DNA from 3 places in the Geodermatophilus sp. SYSU D00766 genome. Region 3 is predicted to be linked to each of the others. Evidence: riboswitches for the same ligand, from Rfam matches in the RefSeq annotation. Region 3 holds a riboswitch; each other region holds the start of a gene.
What was found. A riboswitch is a leader RNA that binds a small molecule or an ion and turns the genes downstream of it on or off. The one in region 3 is predicted to bind cyclic di-AMP.
Positions count from the first base shown of each region.

Region 1: linked by a shared signal. The riboswitch ahead of ACI8AD_RS23440 (C40 family peptidase) and the one ahead of ACI8AD_RS16085 (aggregation-promoting factor C-terminal-like domain-containing protein) in region 3 are both predicted to bind cyclic di-AMP.
Region 2: linked by a shared signal. The riboswitch ahead of ACI8AD_RS08390 (C40 family peptidase) and the one ahead of ACI8AD_RS16085 (aggregation-promoting factor C-terminal-like domain-containing protein) in region 3 are both predicted to bind cyclic di-AMP.

Region 1 is NZ_JBJGYI010000055.1:16,813-19,058, reverse strand. Features, by position in the region: gene ACI8AD_RS23455 (SMP-30/gluconolactonase/LRE family protein) at 1-90, shown strand, start outside; gene ACI8AD_RS23450 (hypothetical protein) at 94-387, opposite strand; gene ACI8AD_RS23445 (hypothetical protein) at 531-683, opposite strand; cyclic di-AMP (ydaO/yuaA leader) riboswitch at 1,037-1,189, shown strand; gene ACI8AD_RS23440 (C40 family peptidase) at 1,202-1,720, shown strand; gene ACI8AD_RS23435 (carbohydrate kinase family protein) at 1,777-2,246, shown strand, end outside.
Region 2 is NZ_JBJGYI010000007.1:73,907-76,152, forward strand. Features, by position in the region: gene ACI8AD_RS08380 (D-alanyl-D-alanine carboxypeptidase family protein) at 1-585, shown strand, start outside; gene ACI8AD_RS08385 (hypothetical protein) at 693-968, shown strand; cyclic di-AMP (ydaO/yuaA leader) riboswitch at 1,128-1,306, shown strand; gene ACI8AD_RS08390 (C40 family peptidase) at 1,323-2,246, shown strand, end outside.
Region 3 is NZ_JBJGYI010000022.1:30,262-32,507, forward strand. Features, by position in the region: gene ACI8AD_RS16080 (TcmI family type II polyketide cyclase) at 1-385, shown strand, start outside; cyclic di-AMP (ydaO/yuaA leader) riboswitch at 636-787, shown strand; gene ACI8AD_RS16085 (aggregation-promoting factor C-terminal-like domain-containing protein) at 1,030-1,671, shown strand; gene ACI8AD_RS16090 (alkene reductase) at 1,736-2,246, opposite strand, start outside.

The DNA of each region.
Region 1 (2,246 bases), on a different contig from region 3:
CCGGACTTCTACGAGCACAACCGCGCGCCGGTGCGCGAGGCGGTGCTGCTGGCCACGGAGGTCGACGTCCCCCACGCCGGCCGCCCCTGACGCTCAGCCGCCGGTGACGGCGCGGGAGGTCCGGCTGCGGTGGACCGCGCGCGGGGGGCGCATGCCCAGGTCGGTGAGGATCCGCCCGGCCCGGCGCCGGCGCTCGCAGGCGCGCTCGCGCAGCAGGGCGCCGAGCGCGGCGTTGACCGACCGGTCCGCGCGGCGCTCGAGGAACTCCGCCGTCGCGAGGTGGGTCGCCGCCCGCCGCAGTGCCTCCACGTGCTCGCGCCGCTCGTGCGGTCGACGGTCCGCCGCACCCCCGCCGGTCCTCGTGGTGGTCGTCGTGGTCTCGGTCATGCGCTCCTCGCCCCCTCGGTGGTCCCCGCACCCATGAGGACGCCGCGAGGACGCCGGCATGACGCGGACCGCGGGAAGCACCCCCGGACGCACCACGCCCCCCGGCCCGGACGCGGGACGGGGGGCGTGCGGAGCGGAGTGGGTCAGTAGGCGCGGCCGCTCGTCCCGCCCTTCTTGTTCTTGCTCTGGTAGTCGCGGATGAACTGCTTGATCTTGGCCTGGTTCTGCGGCTTCTGGAGCTCCTGCACCACCTTGGCGGCGACACCCGAAGCCACGAGCTTCCTCAACATCCCCACGGGGTCCTCCTCATGTCGGTTGCCTGTCGGGTGCCCCGTCAACGTGCGGTGCAACCCTGGGGATCCCGGCGGCTGCGCTCCCCGCGCGTGGCGGGCCGTTGACGGCGTGTGCGGACGCACCGCCACGTCCTTTCTCGTCCCGCCCGGCGTGTCGGCGACGGCGCGTCGCCGGGAGGACGGCGGCGGCACGTGCATCCGTGCAGGTCGGAGCCGGTGTCCCGCCGTGCGGCCGGTGTCAAGTCCCGGGAGCCGGTCCGGGCGTGGCGGGCCCCCGGTCCGGTTGAGGGGCCTGGGACCCCTCCCTACCGTCGTCGCGGTCCGGCCAGGGTCCTCCGTCACGCCCTGTGTGACACCCGCCGGACACGCCGAACCGGGCACCGGCACGAGAGCCGGTACCCGGGCCGGGGACCCACCGCAGTCCTGGGGTGGAGCGCGATCCGTCGCGCCGGGCGACTCCCCCGTCCGAACCCGTCAGCTAACCCGGTAGGCGGCCGTGGAGAACAGGAGAACCGTCGTCGATGACGACTGCACGCACGTCCACCACCCGCCGCTCGTTCCGCGGCATCGCCGTCGCCGCCATCGCCGGAGCCGGCATCGTCCTCTCACCTCTCCCGGCCTCGGCGAACTCGGGTGGTGGTGGGACGGCGACCGCGACCGTGGCCGCCGCGCCGGCGGTCGCCCCCAACGCCGCGGCCCAGGTCGCCGTGGACACCGCGCTCGCCCAGGTCGGTGACCCCTACGTCTACGGCGCCACCGGCCCGAACGCCTTCGACTGCTCGGGCCTGACCAGCTACTCCTACGCGGCGGCCGGGATCTCGATCCCGCGCACCTCGAAGCTCCAGTCGACCTTCGGCACCGCGGTGGCCAAGTCCGACCTGCAGCCGGGTGACCTGGTCTTCTTCTACAGCCCGGTGTCGCACGTGGGCATGTACATCGGCAACGGCCAGATGGTCCACGCCTCGACCGCCGGCAAGCCGGTCGCCGTCGTCGACCTGGACTCGATGCCGAGCTACGCGGGCGCCCGCCGCGTCGCCTGACGCACCTCAGGCAGGGTGCCCCGGCCGGCCTCCCCGGCCGGGGCACCCTGGTCGCCGTGGACGACGAGGACGGCCCGCGATGGCCCCGCCGCGCCGGCTCCGGCCCGGTCGTGGCGGTGGGCAAGCTGGTCGCCGACCAGATGCTCGAGCTCAGTGAGCCGCTGCGGGCGGGGAGTCAGCAGCGGGTGGTGCGGACGACGACGGCGGGCGGGGCGCCGGCCAACGTCACGGCGACCCTGACCCGGCTCGGCACCCCGGCGCGGCTGGCCGGGTGGGCCGGGGCGGACCCGCTCACCGACACGCTGCTCGCCGGCCTGGCCGCGCGGGGCGTGCAGACGGCGGTGGTCCGCCGCGGCCGGGCGCCGCTGTCGACGGTCCTCGTCCACCCCGACGGCGAGCGGACGCCGCTCACCGACCGGGGTGAGGGCGGCCTGACACCGGACGACGTCCGCGCCGGGTGGCTCGCCGACGCCGCCGTCGTCCACCTGGACGGCTACGACCTGCTGCGCTTCCCGGACGCGCTGGT
Region 2 (2,246 bases), on a different contig from region 3:
GCCGCCGACGCGCGGGCCGGCGCGGTCGTCGTCCGCCGGCTGCCGGCCGACGAGGTGCTGCACGTCGGGCGGCCGAGCCTGGGCACCCGCCCGGAGGAGTCCGCCCCGGGGCCGTCGGACGGCGCGCTGCGCGTCGAGTGCGGCAACACCGTGTACCCGCCGAGCTTCGACGGGGCCCGGGCCTGGGGCGGGTACCCCAACGGCCTCATCCCGCCGAGCGCGCTGTGTCCGCTGGGGGCCGGCGGGCACTCGCTGCGCTGCGACGCCGCCGCGGCCTACCGGGCGATGAGCGGGGCGTTCGCCGCGCAGTTCGGCGAGCCGATCTGCATCACCGACTCCTACCGGACCTACGCCGGGCAGGTCCGGCTCTACGGCGAGAAGCCGGCCCTGGCCGCGGTCCCGGGCACCAGCAACCACGGCTGGGGGCTGGCGGTCGACCTGTGCGGCGGCATCCAGACCTTCGGCACCGCCCAGTACGCGTGGATGGTCGCCAACGCCGGCCGGTTCGGCTGGCTGCACCCCACCTGGGCCGATCCCGGCAACGGCCGCGAGGAGCCCTGGCACTGGGAGTACGCGGGCAGCTGACCGGGGACTGTCGGTGGCCGTCCCTAGCGTGCGCGGCGACCGACAGGCAGACCCGTCCCGGCCGCGACCCGTTCCCCGGGGCGGCCGGGGCACCGGAGGGACAGGCCATGCTCATCGACTGCGACAGCTGCACCGCGCGCGGCACCGGGTGTGCCGACTGCGTCGTCACCGTCCTGCTCGGCGCGCCACCGGCACGGCGGGCCACCTCGCCGGTGTTCCTGCCGGTCCCGCCCGTCCCGGCCGCCGAGGACGCCGTCGTCGCCCGACCGGGTGTGGTGGTGGACCTCGACGACGTCGAGCGGCGTGCGGTGCGGGCGCTGGCCGAGGGCGGCCTGGTGCCTCCGCTGCGTCACCGCCCGGCCGGCCGGCGCCGCACCGGCTGAGCCGCAGGTGGACGCCGTGCGGGGTACACACCGGAGTGGCGTCGTGGCTCACTGTGCGTGTTCTCACAAACCGCAGGGGGCCCGTTTGTCACGACCTCACCACGTCCGTAGTGTGGCCGCGGCCGGCCGGGTGGTCGTCACCTCACGTGAGGTGACCTCGGCTGGTGACCGCCGAGTCGCCGGACGCCGCCTGCGGGTGTGCGCGAGGTGAGCCGGGGACCCACCGCAGCACTGGGGTGAGTTCTCGCGTGTCCCGGTCCACCGGGGCACGCGGATAGGGCACGTCTTCCCAGCCCGAACCCGTCAGCTAACTCGGTAGGCGGTTGCTGAGGAAGAAACGGAGAGCCGCCGCCCGTGGCGACCCCCCGCCCCTCCCTGGGGCATGCCCGCGCACAGTCCACCTCCTCCGCACCCGCGACCGCGCGCATCGCCGGTCCGCACCGCCCCTCCCGGCACCGGCTCCTCGGCCGGGTCGCCCTCGCCGGCACCGCCGCCGCCCTGACCGTGGCCCTGCTGCCCGGCACCGCGGTCGCCGACCCCGAGCGGGCCACCACCTCCGAGCAGGCCGCCGAGCTCGCCGCCGACGCCGGCCGCCGCCTCGAGGCGGTCAGCGAGCGGGTCAACGAGGCCCGGGAGGTGCTCGCCCAGCAGCAGGCCGCCGCCGAGGCCGCCGACCGCGCCCTCGCCGACGCGCAGGCGCAGCTGCAGGCCCTCGACGGGCAGATCCGCGAGGTCGCCCGCAGCGCCTACACCAGCAGCAACGACACCTTCGCCCAGCTGGACCTGCTGATGACCAGCGACTCCGCCGAGGACTTCGTCAGCTCGCTGGCCACCCTCGACCGCATCGCCGGTCACACCACCGACGTCCTCGCCCGGGTCGGCGAGGCCGCTGCGGCGGCGGAGCAGGCCCAGCGCGACGCCGACGCCGCCGAGGCCGAGGCGGAGGCCACGCTCGGCGACCTCACCGCCCAGGAGCAGCGGCTCGAGGACGACATCGTCGACTACCGGGCCCAGTTCGACGCGCTCACCGAGGCCGAGCGGCAGGCGGCCCTGGCCGCCCAGGCCGGCGCCGCGGCCGCAGCGGCCGAGGCCGCAGCGGCCGAGGCCGCAGCGGCCGAGGCCGCCGCAGCCGGTGCTGCAGCCGGTGCCTCCGCTGCCGAGGCGCCGGCCGCGCCGGCCGGCGGGGCGCCCGCCGCGGCCGCTCCGGCCGCCGCCGCGCCGGCGGCCGCCGCCCCGGCCCCGGCGGTCTCCGCGTCCGGCGGGGGTAGCGGCGCCGCA
Region 3 (2,246 bases):
CTACACGTGGGTGCCCGAGGGCGGGGTCACCGGAGAGCGTCAGCTGACCGTCATGGTCCAGCGGATGCGGCCGGGCAGCGAGGAGGACATCGCCCGGGTGTACGCCGAGTCCGACGCCGGTCCGCTGTCGGCGGGGACGGGGATCACCGGCCGCTGGCTGTACTCCATGGAGGACGTCGTCGTGCACCTCCTGGAGCAGGACCCGGTCAGGGCCGCGGCCGTGCGGCGGGACCACGAGTCGCTGCGACCGGCCTTCGCGAAGGTGATGGCCGACCTCGCCCCCTTCGTCAGCCCCTACCGCCCGGAGACGTGGCAGACCCCCCGCGACTCCGTGGCCCGGGTCTTCCACCGCTGGACGGCTCCGGACTGGCAGCCCGGGGACTGACGCCGCCGGTCCGGACACGCTGCGACCGCCGGGACACGTCGTCCCGGCGGTCGCGGCGCGTCCGGTGACGGCGCGTCCGGTGACGGGGTGTCCGGTGTGACGGTGGTCGCACGGGGTGACCGTCCCTGCGCGGAGGGGACGGGACGTCGGCCTGTCGCGCTGCCGTCCGGGTCTCAGATTGTCACGAACGGGTCACGTCCTTAGCGTTTCGGCGTCCGGCCGGTCGTCTCGTCCCCGTCCGGGGGACCCCTGCCGGATGCCGCCGAGTCGCGCCCACGTGGGTGCGAGCCGGGGACCCACCTGCACCACCGGGGTGAGTCCCGCTCCCGGACCCCGGGAGCGGGTAGGGCACTCCCAGCCCGAACCCGTCAGCTGACCTGGTAGGCGGCCAGGGGAGAACGGAGCACAACCGCGCCGGGGCACTGCGCCCCCGCGCCCGCAGGTCCGGGACCGTCGCGCTCCCGCCTGCCACCAGCCTGCACACCCAGCCGTCGCACGCGCCTGCAGCCGGACTCCCCGTCCGGCCGGTGCCGCGCGCCCGGCTGCCGATCCCTGCCCGTCCCAGGCCCCGTGCCGCACCACATCCCGAGCCAGCGCCGTCCGGTGACGGCGCCCTCGACCGTGCCCTCCAGGAGGACGACCCGATGCACGCACACACCCACCTCGAGCCCACCGCTGCCACCGCGACGCGGCGGCGCCGCGCCCTGCACCTGCTGACCGCCACGGGGGCGATGACCCTCGCCCTGGCCTTCGGCGGGCAGGCGATCGCCCAGGCCGACGAGCCGCACTGGGGTGGCCGCGACGCCAGCTCCGACTGGAACGGCGACTGGCGCGGTGACCGGTGGGACCGCGGCGACGCGCCGGCTGCCGAGGCGGCCGCCGCCCCGGCTCCCGCTGAGGCCCCGGCCCCCGCTGAGGCCCCGGCCCCGGCCCCGGCCCCGGCTCCGGCTCCGGCTCCTGCTCCGGCGCCCGCGCCGGCCCCGGCCGCCACGGGCGAGCAGGCGTACAAGGACTACGCCCTCGCCCAGCTCGGCGGGGACAGCACCCAGTTCGGCTGCCTGGAGCAGCTGTGGGAGCGGGAGAGCGGGTGGAACCCGAACGCGCAGAACCCCAGCAGCACCGCGTACGGCATCGCCCAGTTCCTCGACTCGACGTGGGCGGGCACCGGCATCGCGAAGACGTCGGACCCGTACCGGCAGATCGACGCCGGGCTGATCTACATCGAGAACCGGTACGGCAGCCCCTGCGCGGCCTGGGCGCACTCCCAGGCGACCGGCTGGTACTGATCCGCTGACGCCGGGAGCCCCCTCCGGACGTCCGGAGGGGGCTCCCGGGGCCCGCTGCGGGACCTCAGCCGGCGCGCAGCGCCGGGTAGTCGGTGTAGCCCTCGGCGCCCGACGCGTAGAACAGGTGCGACCGGATCTCGTTCTCCGGGTGCTCCCCCGCCCAGCGCTCGACCAGGTCGGGGTTGGCGATGACCGCCCGGCCCACGGCGACGACGTCGGCGTGCGCGGCCTCGATGAGCGCCAGCGCCTCCTCGCGGGTGGTGACCGAGGCGAAGCCGCTGTTGGCCACGAGCGGCATCCCCGAGCGGCGGCGCAGCTCCTGCACCAGGTCGCCGGCGGGATCGCGGTGCAGCACGGAGAGGTAGGCCAGGCCCAGCGGGCGCAGCCGGTCGAGCAGCGAGCCGTAGGTGGCGAGCACGTCGGCGCGGTCGGGCTCGCGGGCGTCCTGGATGCCGTGCTCGGGGGAGACGCGCAGGCCCACGCGCCCGGCGCCGATCGCGTCGGCGACGGCGGTGACCACCTCGGCCACCAGGCGGGCACGGTTCTCCGGCGAGCCGCCGTACTCGTCGTCGCGG